DNA from 2 places in the Bacillus sp. LLTC93 genome. Region 1 is predicted to be linked to the other one. Evidence: predicted binding sites of a transcription regulator. Region 1 holds the regulator's gene; the other holds the start of a gene.
What was found. Region 1 encodes NrdR, which represses ribonucleotide reductase genes. Its sites were predicted from a motif close to AACACNATATATNGTGTT; they were not measured.
Positions count from the first base shown of each region.

Region 2: a site for NrdR is predicted at 7,986-8,003, ahead of nrdI (class Ib ribonucleoside-diphosphate reductase assembly flavoprotein NrdI). Genes of this name have one in related genera too.

Region 1 is NZ_PVME01000001.1:875,954-886,756, forward strand. It holds gene thrS (threonine--tRNA ligase) at 1-1,332, opposite strand, end outside; T-box leader at 1,378-1,626, opposite strand; gene ytxC (putative sporulation protein YtxC) at 1,670-2,539, opposite strand; gene C6W18_RS04730 (TVP38/TMEM64 family protein) at 2,600-3,238, opposite strand; gene dnaI (primosomal protein DnaI) at 3,272-4,201, opposite strand; gene dnaB (replicative helicase loading/DNA remodeling protein DnaB) at 4,219-5,643, opposite strand; gene nrdR (transcriptional regulator NrdR) at 5,744-6,202, opposite strand; gene C6W18_RS04750 (hypothetical protein) at 6,207-6,590, opposite strand; gene speD (adenosylmethionine decarboxylase) at 6,775-7,155, opposite strand; gene C6W18_RS04760 (glyceraldehyde-3-phosphate dehydrogenase) at 7,391-8,413, opposite strand; gene coaE (dephospho-CoA kinase) at 8,586-9,191, opposite strand; gene ytaF (sporulation membrane protein YtaF) at 9,205-9,837, opposite strand; gene mutM (DNA-formamidopyrimidine glycosylase) at 10,016-10,803, opposite strand, start outside.
Region 2 is NZ_PVME01000001.1:4,368-15,170, forward strand. It holds gene C6W18_RS00030 (response regulator aspartate phosphatase) at 1-292, shown strand, start outside; gene C6W18_RS00035 (S8 family peptidase) at 382-1,707, opposite strand; gene C6W18_RS00040 (poly-gamma-glutamate hydrolase family protein) at 2,291-3,025, shown strand; gene C6W18_RS00045 (OsmC family protein) at 3,101-3,550, shown strand; gene erbB (SMR family multidrug efflux transporter EbrB) at 3,596-3,964, opposite strand; gene erbA (SMR family multidrug efflux transporter EbrA) at 3,981-4,298, opposite strand; gene C6W18_RS00060 (TetR/AcrR family transcriptional regulator) at 4,301-4,843, opposite strand; gene C6W18_RS00065 (hypothetical protein) at 4,956-5,222, opposite strand; gene C6W18_RS00070 (YmaF family protein) at 5,327-5,728, shown strand; gene miaA (tRNA (adenosine(37)-N6)-dimethylallyltransferase MiaA) at 5,798-6,754, shown strand; gene hfq (RNA chaperone Hfq) at 6,780-7,001, shown strand; gene C6W18_RS00085 (YmzC family protein) at 7,163-7,489, shown strand; gene C6W18_RS00090 (hypothetical protein) at 7,569-7,781, shown strand; gene nrdI (class Ib ribonucleoside-diphosphate reductase assembly flavoprotein NrdI) at 8,047-8,439, shown strand; gene nrdE (class 1b ribonucleoside-diphosphate reductase subunit alpha) at 8,399-10,501, shown strand; gene nrdF (class 1b ribonucleoside-diphosphate reductase subunit beta) at 10,519-10,803, shown strand, end outside.

The DNA of each region.
Region 1 (10,803 bases):
CATCGCATCATCGTCGAAATACTTCTCTGTATCCTCTGGATCACGGTAAGATAGTCGGAATGTGTAGTCATTTAAGCCGAAGTCTTGGTACACTTCTTCAATTAAGCGAACTGTACGAATGAACTCGTCTTTGATTTGATCTGGACGAACAAAGATATGTGCATCGTTTAATGTCATGCCGCGAACACGTTGCAGGCCAGATAAGGCACCCGACATTTCATAGCGATGCATTGTACCAAGCTCTGCAATACGAATTGGCAATTCACGATAGCTATGCGGTTCATTTTTGTAAATCATCATATGGTGCGGACAGTTCATTGGACGAAGGACAAGATCTTCGTTGTCCATTTCCATCACCGGGAACATATCTTCTTGATAATGCGCCCAGTGGCCTGATGTTTTATACAATTCTACATTCGCAAGAACTGGTGTATACACATGCTCATAACCAAGACGCACTTCTTTATCGACAATGTAACGCTCAATCACACGGCGAATCGTTGCCCCTTTTGGCAGCCAAAGCGGAAGACCTTGACCAACCTTTTGAGAGTTGGCAAACAGTTTCAGCTCTTTTCCAAGTTTACGGTGATCGCGTTCTTTTGCTTCTTCAAGCAGGCGTAAGTGTTCGTTTAAATCTTCTTTATTGAAGAAAGCAGTCCCATAAATACGCTGAAGCATTTGATTGTTGCTGTCGCCTCTCCAGTATGCACCTGCAAGGCTTAACAGCTTGAACTCTTTGATTTTCCCTGTAGACGGCAAGTGAATCCCGCGGCACAGGTCAAAGAATTCACCCTGCTCATAAATCGTGACAGCTTCGCCTTCTGGAATCGCCTCTAATAGCTCAAGCTTCAATTCATCACCAATCGCTTCAAAGCGTTTTTTCGCTTCTTCTCTTGATACTTCAATGCGCTCAATCGGCAGATTACTGTTAATGATTTTTTTCATTTCTTTTTCAATCTTTGGTAAGTCTTCAGGTGTAATGGCAACATCGATGTCAACATCGTAGTAGAACCCATTTTCGATCACAGGACCTACGCCAAACTGGACGTGATGCTCTTTTCCATAAATACGTTTAATCGCCTGCGCTAGTAAATGCGCTGTGCTGTGGCGCATAATATCGAGTGCTTCATCACTTTTATCTGTGATGATCTCGATTGTTCCACTTTCTAATAGCGGCGTACGCAGATCTATTTCTTTGCCGTTCAATTTACCGGCAAGCGCTTTTTTCTTTAGGCCCGGGCTAATTGATGCCGCGATGTCTTCTGTTGTTGCTGTTTTGTCAAACTCCTTGACTGCTCCATCTGGAAATGTAAGTTGAATTTGTTCTGACATCTCTGGTCACTCCTTTTTTTGGCAATATAAAAACCCCGCCCCCTGGAAAGGGACGAGGTTGAATAAACGGAATCGTGGTTCCACCCTTTTTCCCGTATTTGCAGCTTGCTTTTTCATAAGCAAATACGGCTTGTGGTTCGATAACGGGAATTCCCGTCAGCTATTACTAAACAAGTTCACAGCTGATGTTCAAAGGTGGTAAAGCAAATGGTCCTCTGCTAGGAAGCTTTCAGCCGCGGCTTCCCTCTCTTTAAGCGGGTGTTCATTTGTTCATGTCCTTATCAATACGGTCTCTGTATGAAGTTACACCGTATTATAAAACGTTTTTTCGTGAAAATCAAGAAAGCTTTTCACTTTTCTTTTCCAAATGACCATGAACAAATTGAACATTTTGTTCATTAAACGAATGAGGTGGGAACACCTCGACCCTTTCTTGAAAAATATTTTGAATGGTTTGCACCATCGAGTGACCTGTGTCATTTGTAAACAGGTCAATCTTTTGCGGAGCAATGGAAACAAGCGGTGCAATCAGCTGCGAATCAATATACATTGGATGCTCTCTTACAAACTGTCTGTCTATGTATTGTTTTTGATCACGCTCAGAAGCGTAGCGAAATTCCCAAATCACCAGGCGATCCCGATGCACAACATGTACTTTTTCAAGCTTGGGCTTTCTTTCCATCACATAGTCTCGAAGTGATTGAATAAAGTTTTGATATTCTTGTTCCATTTTGTATTCTTCAATGGACACTTCAACATAATTCTTCAGCCTTCGATCATACTCTGACAGCCTAAATGTCATAAATGAACCAATTGAAAAAATACCTTGCTGTAAAGAGATCGTCTCAAGCTCCTTTTTTAACAGGGCTTCTCTTGGTGGATCTTGATGAATCCCGGGAATATCATCTATATCCCCTTTCATGATGCTATGGGCGATTGAAAGAATTTGGTGCTGCTCTTCGGGATCTTTAAATAGGTATGTGTTTTCAAGGATGCTACGCATGCGCTCATTTTCTTTGCATTCCAAAAAAAAGTGAACCAGTAATGGCCGCACGAAGTGCTCAAGTGATTCATCTGATTCCTTCGCCTCTATGAGAAGCCGGTCTTTCCCTTGTTGAATTGACATGTGATGCCGACTGTCCAAGTGTTCAGCAAGATGTAAAAAAGCGGCGGTATCATATTCATCTTCAAAGATTATTTCAAGCATGTTTGTCCCCCCTAACGACATCTGTTACATATATATGGGGAGAACATAAAAAATAGACGCCTAAAATAAATCAGGCATCTTTCTTTTTAAAATCAGTGGAACTGAGATAAAGATCAAATAAATCAAACAAACAATTGCTAAGGCGGCATAATTGCCGCTAACAAAGCTTGACCCAAGGACATTTAGCGCAACCGTACCCGGTATTAAGCCTATAAAGGTCGCCGCCGCAAATGCACGATATTGAGCATGTGAGGCTGCTGCCGCATAGCTGACAAAATCAAAATGAATAGGCGCAATACGCAATAACAAAATATAAAGAAACCCATGCTCCTGAATCCGGGACGTCACCGCTTTCAGCTTCCGGCTGCTTGCATTCGTTTCATTCTTCTTTGAACGGAAGGTTGAAGTAAGCCAAAAAGAGCCTGTTGCGCCAGCTGTAGCACCGACGAGGGCATAAATGGTCCCAAGGACACTGCCGAATGCCAAACCTGCTGCTAGCGAGAATACAGTAAGCGGGACAAGGACAAACGGACGAAAAAGTGATAAGAAAAGAAAAACAAAGGGAGCCAGCATCCCAAATTGAAGTATCCAATTCTTCACATCTTTCGGCGCCAGCTGAAGATGATGTTTATTCAGCCACCATAGCGTAGCAACGAGAATGCCAATCACGAGAAAAAGCAGCCATTTTCTTTTGTTCATCTCATCCGCTCCTCCTTCATGTGACGTACGCTTTTATAAATGACGGCGATTTTCTCCTTCAAGCATGACTGGCTCTGCTAAATAGATAATCCGTTCCATTAAACGAGCTGCTTTGACCTCTTCTTTTTCTCCGCGCTGCGAGTACGTAAAGTGATGCTTTAGTTCACTCGGTGAGAAATTAGAAGAGAAGAAAGTCGGTAGCTGTTCAGCCATACGATATTGTAAGATCGTTCCTAGCAGTTCATCTCGTACCCAGCTTGTCATCGACTCTGCCCCAATATCATCAAGCATTAAGATAGGCGTTGATTTGACCATATTCAGTTTCTCTTCCAGTGTATGATCGGCTAACGAATTTTTTAGCTCTCTCACAAATTCAGGCACGTATACAAGGAGAGATGGGTATTCTTTTTCCGCTAGCTGCTGCGCAATCGCTGCTAGAATAAACGTTTTGCCTACCCCAAATTTTCCGTGTAAATACAAGCCTTTTCCTTTACCAGTCTCATCATAGCTTTGCAGGAATTGGCCTACTTTTTGGATGACTTCTTGTCTTCCCGTGACGGTCAGATCAGCGAACGTCGCTTGAAGAACATTCTGCGGAATGTACATGCTTTTCATGAGCTCTTGCTGTTTTTTCTGTCTATCGAGGCGCAGCTTGACTGGACAAGGGGAATATTCAATATCAATACTCTGACCTTTGATCACAAGCTTCGGATGATACCCATCTAAAATGGCATTTACGTTCTCTTCCTCTAAGCAGTAAGAGCAACCCTTCGATTGCTGAACATATTCAAAGAGCCGATTCAAGCTGCGATTAATCATGTCTTCTTGTATCTCTTCTTGATGCTCCTTTAAAAAGGCTTTTACATCTTCATCAGCTAACACACTTTCTTTGATCTGATTGTATCTCACGCGAAAATCTACTCGTCCCTTTAGCTGTTCAAATGAACGACCAATCGGTTTCATCTTCATCTCACCTCACATTAATGTGCATTGTACTTTTTCATATTTTTAAACTGATCTAACAGTTTTTCTTTTTCTCGTTCAAGATCCTCTGTAGACAGATTGTCCGCTTGTTCTTTTGCCGGCTGATCTTTCGTTTCAGTTTCTTTCATCCAGTCAGGCAGTTTTTCCTCGCGGACGACTTTTCCTGATCCATATGTGCTTCTCTGCTTTTTCTGCTGCGCCCATTCTGTCATTTGCCTGTTCTCTTCTTTGGCCATTTTCATCGCAGCCGCAACGGTTTTGATTTTCTTTCTCACCCAATGGGCGGCGATTTTTTGCATATACGTTTTGGACAGCTTCATATCTGTTTTCAGCAATGTATAGTAGATCAGAACATTCATGACACCTGGCTCTAGCTGCTGCTCGAGCATGATATCTTCGACAATTCTTAAGTCGGCATACGTTGGCTCAATGCCATCTGCCATATCTTTTAGAAGCTCCCTGGGCGAAATATGGTCTAGCTTTTCAATCAATTTGGCATCAGGTGTATCTGCCGCCGGCGGCTTTGAGGCATCGTGACGTAAATGTCTTGGCTGTTTTTGATCAATCAGTTTCGGCTGTTCGCCTCTGTATTCAATTTGATACCAATCTCTTGCTGCTTTTCTTAGCTCTTCTGTTGAGATCATTTGATCCGAACCACAGGCGCCAGCTACAATATTTTGCATTTGCAGTGGGGTGATGCCGTATACAACAGCTAACTTCTTAATCGTCTCTTTCACCTGCTTTGTCAAAGCCTTCCTTGGAATCATCATGTCAGACATGCCCGCTAACAACAGATCAAAATCAAAGGATTCGTCTGAGAGCGGCGCCGGCTGACTAGATCCAACCGTCACATATTCATAGCCCTGGTCAAGCGATGACGCCTGATTGATTTCTTCTGTCATCTTGCGTTCGCCTGGTTGCAATACGTGAAAGACTTCTTCAAACGAACGTGAAATGTTCTTCGCTTCTGCAGGGACACCTGGATAAGAGAAATAATCACGAAGCTGCATATATTTTGCTTTTTCTACACGATGGTACAAAAGAACATTCAGCATACCGTCTTGGAAAAACTCATCAGGCCTTAGCGGCGGCACGAGCTCATATGTAAACAGTCTACCCTCTTCCGTTTCCTGTTCATATGTGCGGAGTAAGCCGATCGCTTCAAGTTTTAAACGTTCCTCAAAAATATCATTTAAATTCGTTTGCAGCATGACCATGAGCTGCCGATGAGGTGCGGGCTTTCCCCACATACGATTTTGTTCTAGCTCTCCCCACAGCGTCATGTATAAGCTGAAAGCGGACATGCCAATTAGCGGCTGATATAAAAGAGTGATGAGCTGTCTATCGATGTCACCGAGCAATGAAGCGCTTTTGACGACATACGGATCGACGGCTAGCACTTCCTTCCAATGCTCTGTCATATGCTGATCCTCCCCTGAATACGATTGTTTCCATTGTACACTCTTTTTGCGTTTTACGCTTTACGCAGGAAAAAGAGCATGAAGAATCTTCAGCTCTTTTTTAACGTTCTTTCTTTAATAAATCTTTTAATTCGTCAATAAATACATTGATGTCTTTAAACTGCCGGTAAACCGAAGCAAACCTGACGTAAGACACTTCATCAATTTTCGCCAGCTCGTCCATCACCATTTCACCGACAAGCTCACTTTTCACTTCTGACATGCCTTGATTACGCAATTCTTTTTCGATGTTAAAGCAAACATCTTCCAGCTGTTTTAAAGCGACAGGACGCTTTTCACACGCTTTGATGAGTCCCCTCAGCATCTTTTCCCGGCTGAATTCTTCTCGTATACCTTCTTTTTTCACTACAATAAGCGGTAATTCTTCTAATTTTTCAAACGTCGTAAAGCGATATTGGCAGCTTTCGCACTCTCTTCTACGACGGATGGCTTTCCCTTCATCTACTGGTCTTGAATCAAGCACCCTTGTGCCAAGGTGCTGACATGTGGGACATTTCATTTCATCAGCTCCGATCTATTCTTGGAAGTTGTTTGTCTAGTTCTTCATAAAGGGACAAAACGGTCTTTTGACTGTAGCCAAAATCTGTTGGCAGGGCCGTTTCTGTTGTCACGTTAAAATCGACAGCTGTTTCAAAAGGACGAATTGAAATGACAGTCGCCACGAGAAAGGCTTTTTTCGGCATTCGTATGTTTGCGCTGATTTCACCTCGTTCTGCTGAAACAGATGTCACTTGATAGAAATCGTTTGAAAGAAGGGCTTCCACCGCTTGAAAAACTTGTACATTTGTCGATTTGTAGTAACGGCTTTTCAACTCTGACACCGGATGATGGTCAGATGTTTCCGTATAGTTTGAAATCAACCGTTTGAACTTTTGTCCTAAAGTCATACACATATCCCCTTTGCCTTTAAGCCTCTTCTTTATTTTATAAAAAAAACCTTTGTTTTCCTAGAACAAAAGTATAGACAAGTTAGGGAATGTTGGATGTTGTATATGAAACAAATATAAAAAGGAGCATAACACAAAGGCATTCAATGCTTTTGGCCAGCTCCCATTGCAATCTTTTTTATGTTTACAGTGCTTTGGCTTGTGCCTGTTTCACTTGTACAGGTCCCATGCCTCGAGGAATTTCGATGTTCTCTCTTGTTTCAGCACCTAGTTCATCTCCGATATGATCTGCTGCGATATTCGGATCTAGGTCGCCGCAAGTATAGACATCTATGCTCGCATAACCATGTTCAGGAAAGCTGTGAATTGTCAGATGAGATTCAGAAATAATGACAACTCCACTTACTCCTTGAGGTGCAAATTTGTGAAAAGCAACCTCTCTTACCTCAGCTCCTGATTTCAAAGCTGCATTTACAAACGTTTTTTCAATAAAATCCATGTCGTTCAGTTTATCACAGTCGCATCCCCATAGCTCGGAGATAACGTGACGTCCGATTGTTTCCATCATGGACCCCCCTTTAAACAAGAATGAAAGAGTGAAGTTCTAAGCAGCCGGACCGGACATATACCACGGGGGAAAGTTAGTCCTAAGAGGTCCTAACCCTTTAAGTATACCCGAATGAGTCTGCGAACAAGAAGTTCACGAAAAATAGTATACTTTGTTTAGACCCATTTTGCAAGCTGTGTTTTTAGTGGGATTTTCTCTCATTTCTTGAAAAGGGACGTTCGTCTTCTTCATTTCAAACAGCAGAAAGCTCTTTCATCTTTGAGCCAACAAACTTCACAAGATCCACCACTCTGCATGAATAGCCCCATTCATTGTCATACCATGCAAGGACTTTTACTTTTCTATCTTCCATCACCATCGTTGTGAGTCCATCAACGACAGCTGAATATGGATTTGTGTTAAAGTCAGTGGAGACAAGCGGTTCATCCGTGTAATCTAAAATGCCGGCAAGAGATGTTTTTGATGCATTTGAGAAGGCAGCATTTACCTCTTCTACTGTCACATCTTTTTTCAAGTCGACCACAAGATCAACCATCGACACATTTGAGACTGGTACGCGAAGCGCAAGCCCATGCAATTTCCCTTTCATATGAGGCAGCACTAAAGAAAGCGCTTTAGCGGCACCCGTCGTAGTTGGAATGATGGACTGGGCACACGCTCTTGCCCGGCGCAGATCCTTATGCGGGTTGTCGATATTTTTTTGATCATTTGTATAAGCATGAACCGTTGTCATTAAGCCATTGTCGATGCCAAATTCATCATCTAACAGCTTGACAACTGGAGCTAAGCAGTTTGTTGTACAAGAAGCGTTTGAAATAATGACGTGCTTTTCAGGATCAAGATCATCCTCATTGACACCCATCACAATCGTAATGTCTTCATTTTTACCTGGAGCTGTTAAAACGACTTTTTTCGCTCCGGCATCTATATGGCTCATCGCTTGATCTTTTGAATTAAATTTACCCGTTGCTTCTATGACGATATCAATCCCAAGCTCTCCCCATGGAAGCTGCTTTGGGTCTCTGTTATTGAGCAAAAGTACTCTTTTTCCATTCACAATCAAAGCGTCATCTTCTGCTGTCACATCGCATTCGTAACGTCCATGATTTGTATCATATTTAATTAAATGTGCTAGCGTTTCGGCAGGATAGCTTGCGTTAACCGCTACAATTTGAATTTGATCGTCAAGCATTGCTTTTCTGAAGACCATGCGTCCAATTCTGCCAAACCCATTGATCGCTGCTTTTACCTTCATGAACAGGTCACTCCTCTATTATGTGTTATACTCAATAAATTTATTTATGAAATTAGTATATCACATTAGAATGTAATTGCCAGTATATAAACGTATATTTTCTAAAAAGGGCTGTTCTTTTCAAAGGAAATAAGAAAAAAGCATAAAAAAAGAAGAGTACGTGTATGTACTCTTACTTATCTGTATGTTCCCATTCGTTTAATATGTTCTGCAATTGTTTTCTGATAAAAGCGAGATCTTTTGTGTTTTCTATCACGCGGTCTGCTTTTTGACATTTCTCCTCAAGAGGCTGCTGAGAATGAATACGATTCAGCGCTTCTTCCTCGCTGAGGTCGTTTCGACTCATGAGCCGCGATAGCTGCAATTCAGGCGTTGTATATACGACAATGATACGGTCGACGAGACTCTCCAGCTGACTCTCGAATAAAAGCGGGATATCAAGCACAACGAATGTTTCTTGGTGATTGATCCCTTCATCTCGCTGCTTGAGCATTTCCTTTCTAACCTCAGGATGAACGATGGCATTGAGCTGCTTTCTTTTCTCTTCATCAGAAAAAATGAGCGCTCCCAGCTGCTGCCGGTTCAATTCTCCATTTGGCAGGAGGACATCCTCACCGAAAGTTTGAACGATTTGACGAAGAGCTGGTGTTCCTTTAGCAACGGCTTCTTTTGCGATGACATCTGCATCCACCACCCGGATGCCCTGCTCTTTTATCATCTGCGAGACTGTGCTTTTTCCACTAGCAATCCCGCCTGTTAATCCAATGACGAGCGTCAATTGATTTCCTCCTTTACAGCTTCCAAACCCCAATTAAAATGAGCAAAAGCCCTGGTAAGCATGCGAGCTTATCAATCCAGCGCCAATTTGCCAAGTAATGTCCGGAGCGCAGCCCGATACACACAAAGAGTGAACTCATCACTGCTACCGTGATACTCATCACAATTGGAGAAAACCCTAGAATCGCTGCACCAATCCCTGCACCAAATGCATCGATGGATAAAGCAATCCCAAGAAGCACTGCTTCCATTCCATTGATCGTCCCAGATCGGTCAATATCTGCACTTGTAGGCTTTCGCAAAATTTGGATGACAAGACCAAGAGATTGCACTTCTACATTAAGCAACGTTTTTTCATGAAGGAGCAAGTCACGCTCTTTCGTTGGTTTGTAAAATTGATACAAAACCCAAAGTCCAATGGCAATCAAAATACCTCCACCAAGTTTATCTGTCACTGAGACAGGGAGGAATGTCGTAAGCAGGCTGCCAATTAGCATGGAAATGAGCAGCACAATCCCTGAACAGCATGCAATAATGACAATGGCTTTAAATGGAATCCTCATTTTGCGAAGACCATACGTAAAGCCCACAGAAAAGCTGTCGATGCTGACTGCAATAGCTAAAAACAGAAGCGAAAACGAAATCATACCTGAACTCTTCCTTTCTGTTCATGCAACGATGATCAAGAGTCTCTGGGCGTCCGTCCTAAGACTCTTCTTCACTATATGAAGAGCAGGTGGGCTGTGTGTCAGTCTACACCTTGCTGAAAAATGAATGTTTTTTATCGTATGCATAGCAAAAAGGAAGCATGCTGATGGCTGACCTTTATTGAGGACGTTTTTGGCAGGTCACACAAAAATGAGTACCGCGCCCTCCAACAACCGTTTTCTCAATGAGACTTCCGCATGTTTGGCAAGGCTCTCCCCGCCGGTCATATACAAGAAGCTGCAATTGAAATGTTCCAATATCTCCTTGTGAATTAATATATGAACGAATCGTGCTTCCTCCCGCATCTACCGCCACTTGAAGAGTGTCAATAATATGTTTGTGAAGCACTTTGGAAGATTCCAGGCTTAGCTGATTTGCTTTTGTTTCTGGATGAACCCCTGATTTAAAAAGGACTTCATCCACATAAATATTACCAAGTCCCACGACAATCTTTTGATCGAGTAACGCTGTTTTGACCACACGGGATGTTTTTTTCAATTGCTCCCATAAATACTCCGGAGTGAACTGTTCAGAAAAAGGTTCATATCCAAGCTGTGAGAGCGGGAGTTCTTTTTCCTCTTCACCTGGCTGAAATAGATGCATTGTGCCAAATTTACGCACATCATGGTACCGAAGCTCGGTACCATCTGTAAACGTAAAGACAACGTGTACGTGTTTATCATAAGGCTCATCTGCTTCATGTACGCGGTATTTTCCTTCCATCCTTAAATGGGAGACCATCACGTAGTGGTCTAAATGAAAGAGTAAGAACTTCCCTCTTCTTTCAATGGTTTGTATGGTTTCTCCTACCATCCTTCTTGCGAACTCTTCCGGTTCCCCAGGACGTTTGATGATGTTTGGCCATTTGATATCGACCGTTTCAATCGTTTTTCCTTTGACTAACC
Region 2 (10,803 bases), 870 kb from region 1:
AACCAAAGGAATGAATCAGGCTTGTTTATTGGGAGATGAGATTTATCAGTTGAAATTCCAATTTTTGCAGGCACTCTATATAGAGAAAGACAGCGGTGATCAATTGAGATCGACACTGTTTAGTCTAAGAAGCAAAAAAATGTTTGCTGATTTAGAGGAATTAGCACTTGATGCGGCTAATTATTATAAGGAACGCGACATGTACAAGGAATCTTCCACTTTTTTTGAAATTGTGATCGAAGCGCGTACGCACATTCAAAAAGGAGATGAGATGTATGAGAACGAAGCATAACATGTCAGCTGCTCAAGTAGATGAAAGACTTCACACATAAAAACAGATAAACAACACCCTTTACGAAAAAACGTAAAGGGCTTTTTTATTTATGCTTTAATCGCTTTCTCTGCGTCAATTGCACCTGCTCCATAAATCATTGGATCATCTCCAGACCACTTGCTTGTATTTTCTATTAATAGGGATTTGACATCATCAGGTGTTAAATCCGGGGAATGCTCTAAAAGAAGAGCGCAAATACCGGCGCAAATCGGTGTTGCCATTGATGTGCCAGATAGCTTCGTATAATCATCATCGACTCTGCTTGATTTATCTAGTTTATCCAAAAAGGATCTTGGTGATCTGAGGGAGACGATGTTGACTCCTGGTGCGAGGATATCTGGCTTTGCTTCACCATAGACAGTTGGACCTCTGCTCGAAAATGGTGCCACGACATCGTCACTTGATTCTCGTGTATTTCGGTCATCATAGGCGCCGACCGTAATGACTTTTTGACTAACAGCCGGGCTCGCGATCGTTTGACTGTTAGGACCAGAGTTACCGGCAGCAACGCACACAACAATGCCTTGATCCCAAGCCGCATTGACAGCGCGCACCATCGGATCATCTTGTTCATCATCATAACGCTGAGCATCTCCGCCTAGTGACATACTCATAATATGAATTGGCTCATCGGGATGGTCTTCGTTGAACTGTATGCACCACTCAACACCTTCTATAATAGTAGAAAGGGATCCAGCGCCTTGTTTATTTAGCACTTTCACGCCAATGAGATTTGCTTTTGGGGCAGGTCCCTTGTATAAGCCGTCTGAGGCGGCTCCGTCTCCAGCCACATCTCCAGCGCAGTGAGTACCGTGCCCATTATCGTCATAAGGCTTCGTTTTTTGTTTGACTAAATCCACAAATCCGCGAATTCGTCCATCTAAATCTTCATGTGGATAAATCCCCGTGTCAATGACAGCCACCGTAATGCCTTCCCCGGTTAATGTCGTGCCATTTCGGATGACTTGATCAGCATGACTTGCTTGTGTTGCGACATCGAGCAGCGCATGAACTTGTCGGTCTAAATAAATCTTTCGAATATGCTCCCCATTCGCTAACAGTTCCTCTAAAGCAGCAGGTGTCAGATCAGCTGCGCAGCAATCGATGTGCGAAAAGTGCTGTTTTATCTTTGTTTTTCTACTTTTTTTCATTAGTTGCTTTGTGCCTTGAATACCTGCTTCGACCGCATCCTCCTTAAATTCAATAATCACACGAAGCTTCTTTTTCTTCTTTAATCTTCCTTCAAAAAAGCGATGAAGAAAGCAAGGCGTCCACTTAAAAGGTTTATAGAGGTGAAGGACGGTTTCTCTTAAAGGCTGATCCAGTTTACTAGCATGCGTTCTGACCATTTGCACCATTGAAAATCCAAACATGTGATGCCCTCCATTCTAGCTATCAATTCTCGTACACTCTTACGTTATGAGATTGAAAGCTGCTTTGTTCGGATTCTTGTCCCTCCTTTTCTTCATATTGGCGGCTTGCTCATTTCTTCTAAAAAGAAAAACGCTTACATTTTGTAAAATAATAGAAAAAGGTGGAAATCATGTAGAATCTGCCGATGATAGGTGGGAGAGTTCTTCTTAGAGAACCAGTGAAACAATGGATTTTGCAGAAAAAAGGGGGGACTAGACAGGGTCAATGCTCATACAAATGTGATACGTCACAGATGAAAAAAATCAAATTCGCATAAAAAAAAGCTGAATTAAAGAAAACAGACTGGGTAGGACTAGGTCATTTTAAACATAACTTCATTTGTTTGTCATACTATTCTAACTCTGTTTTCAAACAGGAGAGACGTTTCTGTGTATATAAATGCAATTATCTTATTTTTGAGGAATCTCATGATCTAGAGTGTTATGATCAAATTTGAAGAGAAAATGTGGAAAAAATGAAAAGAAACGATGATTCAATATTAATCATAGAAACGGCTTAGAAATCTGTTAAAGGAGAACGGGAATGAAGAAGTTTTTTGCTTTGCTTCTCCTGCTTGCGATCGGATGGGGCGTTTATTATACCATGCAAGCACAGGAACATGATGAGCCAGTGTCATCAGGTGGGGAAGACGAAAGCGGTTCAAATGATATTTATCGCAATTTTAAAGAACTGGAAGAGAACGAATCAACAAGCAGTTATCAAATTATATCCAACCCAGTGCCCGGCAGCCGTCTTCTTGTGATGTCACCCCATGGCGGGAGAATTGAAGGCGGCGTTAGCGAGATCGTCCATTTTTTTGATAACGATTTTTCTACGTATTTATTTGAAGGTTTAAGAGAGAATGCCTCAGAACTTCATATTACTAGCACAAACTTTGATGAACCAATCGGAGTCGCACAGGCAAAAGCACATGATTATGTATTAGCGGTGCACGGATATAGAGGTGAGGAAGGAATTGACCATACTCTTGTAGGTGGAACCGATTACGACCGTGCAGAGAAAATCGTGAACTCATTAGAGCGGAATGGATTTTCTGCTGAACTTGCTGTTGCACACGCAACCCTAAGCGGAACAAGCAATCATAATATTAATAATCTTACAAAAACAGGGCAAAGTGTGCAGCTTGAGATTAGTAGAAGTCAACGTGAAGCTTTATTTGAAAGTTTCGATTTTCGAAGGCGGTCGAGTACGAAAAATGAAGCATTCTATCGTTATGTCAGGGCGATTCGGACGGTGCTGGATGAAGAATATACATAAGATTGTGCACATCTTAAGACAAGCAGGGTGAATCTTGTTACACTATAAAAAGTGATAACAAAAGGAGAGACGGATATGGCGCGTCATCATTTTCATCTTCAGGCAAACTGGCCTGGTCTACGTAACGATGTTGGCACAATTGAATGTGAGCAATTAAAAACGAAGATTTCGATTCCAAAAGAAATGGACGGTCCGGGCATTGGAACAAATCCAGATGAGATGCTTTTAGGTGCAGCGGCCACGTGTTATATCATTACACTTGCTGCCATGATGGAGCGGAGTCAATTAGAGAAAGAGGATCTATCGATGAGCTCTGAGGCCGTCGTAGATGTGACAAATGGTGTGTTTACATATGAGAAAATCATTCATCGACCTGTCATTATCCTCAAAGAGTCCGCTTCTGCGCATGATATTGAACTAGCCCGTAAGCTTGCACATAAAGCCGAAAGCTCATGTATGATTTCAAGAGCTGTTCAGGGAAATGTGGACATTTCCTTAGAGGAAACCATTCAAGTCGGCCGTTAAGGCAAAAAAGTCATTTTCTCTTTTACATGGAGAAAATGACTTTTTTTATGACGTCCATTCGGTTTGATCCATTTGTCCTTTGTTTTCTTCCTTTTGTTTCTTGGACTGGTTTAAGACAATCACACCGCATATCACAAGTGCAAGACCGATGAAGCCTTTCATATGAATGGTTTCGTTAAACAACATGAGTCCTACAAGAGCGGTGAGTGCTGTTCCGACGCCAGACCATGTGGCATAGGCGGATGAGAGCTCAATTGTTTTAAGCGCCAAACTAAGAAAAGTAAAGGCACATCCAAATCCGATCAGCACCCCAATACTCGGCAGCACTTGGGTAAAACCTTGCGAAAGCTTCAGCATGGTACTGCCAAAAACCTCCGTCAAAATGGCCCCTGTTAAATAGAGCATTCCTTTCATGATCCCCTCACATCCTCTATGACATATTGATAAGTACAACCCCTGAGACAAGCATCGCCATTCCAATGATTGCTTTTCGGTTCAAGGTTTCTTTAAAAAAGAGCACGCCAAAAAAAGCCGTGAGGACGGTACCAACCCCAGACCATGTTGCGTACGACATGCTAAGTGGAATGATATTAAGTGTTAATGACAGCATGTAAAAAGCAAGTGAATAGCCAGCGACAACGACAGCGCTAGGTTTGAAGCGCGTAAAACCATTTGATAGTTTTAACATCGCCGCCCCAATCGCTTCTGAAAAAATGGCAACAGCCAAAAAAAGATATCCGAGGATCATCATCATCCCTCCTCTAATATGTGTAAAATCCGATGAAGTAAAAGGGTTTTGTCCTTTCGGTTCAGTGGTTCAAGCTGAAACATTTCTGAAAACCATATCCCATCACATGCAAGGCGGATCAGTTGGCTCAGCGCAGGATCATTTATTTCCTCTGCTGCTTTTTCTTTAAACTCCGCATAAAAATCACGCCAAGGGTTCAATAACGCTTCATCAAATGACATGGTGGCCAGCATGCTTGTACATAACTGGGTCGTGTTTTGCATATCAAGATCATTTAATGTCGCCAAAATATATGCACGTACATAAGGAGCCTTTTCGTTTTTGTATGTTTCCTGATACGACTCAAGCTGCTGACGAAAGCAGACAATCGCGTGCTCATTCATTTTTTGGATGAGCTCTTCCTTGCTTGAAAAATGATAAAGCAGGCCGGCCTTGGTCATATTTGCATGCTCTGCTACATGCTGAAGGGTAAGCTGACTTAATCCTTCTTTTAAAATCGTACGAGCAGCTGCCTCGAAAATTTGCTCTTTTTTGGTTTTAGACATAAAAAAAACACCTACTTTACTGAACGGTCGGTAAAGTAAATGTTAACTCATGAAAAATTAATGTGTCAATCGATTCATTTTATGAAAGGTTGTTTTCACTAAAAATTCATATTTAATAATAAGGGTATGGTCCATATGGCGGGTATGGTGGTGGATAAGGATAGCCATATCCATAACCTGGAGCAAGCAGGGACCCTGCAAGTAGTCCTCCGGCAAAACCACCTAAAAATGGAGGTCCAAAAAAGCCAGGTCTCCCAAACCCAAAGCCAGGTCTCCCAAACCCAAAGCCAGGGCCTCCAAAACCAAACCCAGGGCGTCCAAATCCAAAAGGTCTTCTCATGTCTTCTTGAATAAACGGCGGTGATTCAAAATAATTCATAAAAAAAGGCTCCTCTCTCATAAAATCACTGTAACTGACATCAGTGTATTCAAATGGCCTACATGTGTTTGGGTGACCGCCTAGTATAAGGAGGAATGTCAAAAATGGGCCTGTATCCATCTGATTGGGCAAATTGTCCGCCGCATGCTCATGCATATAAAGCACGTACGGATGTAATAGAAGAGCATTATCATTTAATAGAAGGGATCTCTCAGCCTGTAAATGGAAGCAGTACTGACAAGCATACGCATTACTATCGCGGGATCACCTCTTTTGAAAGGGGTCATTTCCACAGATACTATGGCATCACAGGACCTGCTATCCCAAGAGCTGATGGCACACATTATCACGAAATACAGGAAGTCACGTATTCTGCTTATACAGATCCTGTCCCCATCCGATACGGAGGTGTCGTCTATAGTCCAGATCAAGAGAGGCCAACGCATACCCATCGTTTAAAAGGAAAAACATATGAAGTGGTCGGAAATGAACCACTCGGCTGGTAATGGGCATTATATAGGAGAGAAAGAGAAGTTATGCTATACTGTAGGCAGTTTGTAAAAGAGAGTGATGTTATGAAAAAAGTGAAACAACCAGTGATTGTGTTAGTAGGACCGACGGCAGTCGGCAAAACAAAGCTGAGCATTGATATAGCCAAAGCATTTAATGGAGAGATCATCAGCGGGGATTCTATGCAGATTTATAAAGGAATGGATATTGGAACAGCTAAAATCACCCCTGAAGAGATGGATGGCGTCCCGCACCATCTAATTGATATGAAACAGCCGGACGAATCATTTTCTACAGCTGAATTTCAGCAGCTTGTCCGTTTGAAAATCAAAGAGATTGCGGGTAGAGGAAAAACGCCAATGATTGTCGGCGGAACAGGTCTGTATATTCAATCTGTTTTATATGATTACACATTTACCGAAGAGAAAAGTGACCCCGCCTTTAGAGAGGAAATGACGCTGTTTGAACAGCAGCATGGGCCGCTTCAGCTGCACGAAAAGCTAAAGGCAGTAGATCCTGACGCTGCAAAAGCGATCCATCCGAATAACGTCCGCCGTGTGATCCGGGCGCTAGAGGTGATACATACAACCGGTCAGAAAATGTCTGAGATGCAAAACGGGCATCAGGAGGTTCCTCTTTATGAAACAGCCTTCATTGGACTGAAAATGGAGCGAGCGCTTTTGTACGAGCGCATTCATCAAAGAATTGATATGATGTTAGATGAAGGCTTAATGGAAGAAGTGAGAGCGCTATATCAATCTGGTTTGAGGGATTGTCAATCTGTTCAAGCGATTGGTTATAAAGAATTGTATGCCTATTTTCAAGGTGACTGCTCTCTTGATGAAGCCATCCGGCAATTAAAGCAAAATTCCCGACGATATGCGAAGCGTCAGTTTACGTGGTTCCGTAATAAAATGGATGTCACTTGGTTTGATATGACACCACCTTGCCACTTTTCAGACAAAAAAGAGGAAATTTTCGCATATATAGCAGGAAAGCTTGGACTTAAAGCGAAACTGTAGTTATCAGAATCAAGGAGGACGAAACATGAAACCGATTAATATTCAGGACCAATTTTTGAATCAGATCCGCAAAGATAATACATTTGTCACCGTATTTTTACTGAATGGCTTTCAGCTTCGCGGTCAAGTGAAAGGATTTGACAATTTCACAGTGCTGCTTGAGACAGAAGGGAAGCAGCAGCTTATTTATAAACACGCTATTTCTACATTTGCACCTCAAAAAAATGTAAATCTAGAATTAGAATAGGTCAATTTGTACCCAATAGCCCCATGCATCTGCGAATAAACCGGCCGGAACCCGCTACGTTTTTTGTCAGTGCAGAGGGGCTATTTTGCATGCCGTGAAACTTTTCTGTCTATTTTGCGTATAATCCCTTATTGGATATCAAGAAAGGTGAGGGGAATGATATGGAAAATACAGAGCTTGAATTAAGAAGGATTAGAGTGATCCTTATATTGATTGGGATTGTTGTCTTATTTGGATCGTGCGCCATTTCAAACATTGAAACGAGACAGGAAAGCTGGCATAACCATTCTTATCAAAATGATAATGGAAATATAGAAGGCCTTTTACAATCAGCTGTTGCACTAAAAAATAATCACTTTGCAGTTGTGAAAGATGATGAAGTACATGTGTACCGGTTTGATGAAAAAAAAGGGGAGCTGACCCTCGTTAAAACGGAATACATAGATGAATGGGATGAAGAATATGATGATGGGCTTGATGAAGAGTAAGCACGTCAATTTACAAATGTATGTGAAGTCGCTACACTATAATCATGCATCAGACATCTAGACAGAAAAGGATGAGTTCATGACACACAAAATTAAAATTAATCACTGGGAACAAACTTGTGAAGACGACTCCTGTTTCGAATATGGAACAAGTGTTTCTGTAAATGGCAAAGAATTAGTCAGAGAAGCTTCAATCGTTTCTGCGCTTGAAGCGGTGCTAAAAGAATTAGGTGTTGAAGTGGAAATAACAGAAGTGTCAGAAGATTTACAGTGCGATGCCTACAAAAAATAAAACAAAAAGTCTAGTCTACTAAGCGATTTTTTTTCGTGTTATGATAGATTTCGGTTTCATTTGAATAGGGAGTAGAGCAGTCTATTTTTAGATCCTGTTCTGCTCTATTTATTTGAACGTACGAGTTCGGCTATGAATGTTCGGCCGGGTTGGTTGATTTTTTTCGTTTCGAACATCTATATGTTGTGTTTTAAAAAAACATAGTATACTATATATAGTGAATAACGAAATGATCAACAATACTAAAAACTAGGTCGTGATGGAATTGATTCAAATCGTATTTGATTCAAAAACAGGAAATGTTCAACGCTTTTTGGACAAGACCCCTTTTACAGACAAGCGAAGATTGACTGGAGAAGAGTTTTTGGATACGCCGTTTATTCTCGTCACCTTTACGACAGGATTTGGACAAGTCCCTAGTACCACTCAGTCCTTTTTAGAGAAAAATGCTCACCTTTTATTAGGTGTAGCGGTGAGTGGCAACAAAGTGTGGGGAGATAATTTTGCAAAAAGCGCCGATACGATTTCTAAACAATATCAAGTTCCTATTTTGCACACCTTTGAACTAAGCGGAACAAAAAGGGATGTTGAGTTGTTTACACAGGAGGTAGAAAGAATTGTCACAAAATCAGGTTCCAAAGTGGATACAATTAAATAACGAGATTATGATTCAAAAAGAAGGAAAGTTTCAGTTCGATAAGGACAAAGAAGCTGTACATAGTTACTTCGTAGATTATATTAATCAAAACACGGTCTTCTTTCACAACTTAGAAGAGAAGATTGATTACTTAATAGAAAACGACTACTATGAGGAAGAATTTTTAAGACAATACAGCATGGCAGATATTAAAGAAGTATTCGAGGCTGCATATGCCAAAAAATTTAGATTCCCATCATTTATGAGTGCGTTTAAGTTTTACAATGATTATGCACTGAAAACAAATGATAAAAAGAAAATCCTTGAACGCTATGAAGACCGCATTTCAGTTGTGGCTCTTTTCTTCGCGGGCGGAGACAAAGAAAAAGCACTTGAATTTGTTGAACTGATGATCAACCAAGAGTATCAGCCAAGTACACCAACATTCTTAAACGCTGGACGTAAAAGACGTGGTGAGCTTGTGAGCTGCTTCTTGCTTGAAGTGAATGACTCTTTAAACGATATTTCAAGAGCGATTGATATTTCCATGCAGCTTTCGAAACTAGGTGGCGGCGTCAGTTTGAACCTGTCAAAACTTCGTGCAAAAGGCGAAGCAATCAAAGATGTAGAAAACGCGACAAAAGGTGTCGTAGGTGTGATGAAGCTTCTTGATAATGCTTTCAGGTATGCAGATCAAATGGGACAAAGACAAGGGTCAGGCAGTGCCTACCTTAATATTTTCCACAGAGATATCAATGATTTCTTAGATACGAAAAAAATCTCTGCCGATGAAGATGTTCGTGTGAAAACACTTTCCATTGGTGTTGTCATCCCAGATAAATTTATCGAGCTGGCAAGAGAAGACAAAACAGCTTACACTTTCTATCCGCACACAGTCTATAAAGAATATGGACAGCATCTTGATGAGATGGACATGGAAGAAATGTATGACGAGCTTGTGGAAAACCCGAAAGTCAAAAAAGAAAAAGTCAATCCGAGAAAGCTTCTTGAAAAATTGGCTGTTCTGCGCTCAGAATCAGGCTATCCATATATCATGTTCCAAGATAATGTGAATAGAGAGCATGCACTGAACCATATTTCACGTGTGAAATTCTCAAACCTTTGCTCAGAAGTACTTCAGGCTTCAGAGGTGTCTTCTTACATGGACTATGATCAAGAAGATGAGATCGGTCTAGATATTTCTTGTAACCTTGGTTCATTAAATATCATGAATGTCATGAAAAACAAATCAATTGAAAAAACAGTCAAGCTTGCAACAGACTCGTTAACGCTTGTGTCTGAAACAACGGATATTCGCAATGCACCGGCTGTTAGAAAAGCAAACAAAGCAATGAAATCAATCGGGCTTGGTGCGATGAACCTTCACGGGTATTTAGCTCAAAACCAAATGGCATATGAGAGTGAAGAAGCAAGAGATTTCGCTAATACGTTCTTTATGATGGTAAACTATTACTCGATTAAACGCTCAAGTGAGCTTGCAAAAGAAAAAGGTGAAACATTCCATCGTTATGAGGGTTCTGGCTATGCAACTGGTGAATACTTCAATAAATACGTGGAGAATGATTTCACACCAAAAACAGAAAAAGCGGCAGCGCTATTTGAAGGCATGCACATTCCAACAAAAGAAGACTGGGCAGCACTTAAAGAATTTGTAGCGGAAAATGGAATGTACCATAGCTATAGACTGTGTATTGCACCAACAGGCTCGATTTCTTATGTTCAATCGGCAACAGCATCTGTTATGCCAATTATGGAACGTATCGAAGAAAGAACATACGGCAACAGCAAAACATATTACCCAATGCCAGGTCTTTCAGCGCAAAACTGGTTCTTCTATAAAGAAGCGTACGATATGGACATGTTTAAAGTGGTTGATATGATCGCAACGATTCAGCAGCACGTCGATCAAGGAATCAGCTTTACATTATTCCTAAAAGATACGATGACAACGCGTGACTTAAACCGCATTGATCTTTATGCACACCATAAAGGCATTAAGACACTTTATTATGCAAGAACGAAGGATACAGGGCAGGAAGGCTGTCTTTCTTGTGTTGTTTGATTAAAGGAGAGTTTAACGTGACAAAAATTTATGATGCAGCCAACTGGTCAAAACACGAAGACGATTTTACACAAATGTTTTACAACCAAAATGTGAAGCAGTTCTGGCTTCCTGAAGAGATTTCCTTAAACGGGGATCTCTTAACATGGAAGTATTTAGGTGAAAAAGAGCGAGATACGTACATGAAGGTACTTGCTGGACTGACTTTACTTGATACAGAACAAGGAAATACAGGTATGCCGATTGTGGCAGAACATGTAGACGGTCATCAGCGTAAAGCGGTGTTAAACTTTATGGCGATG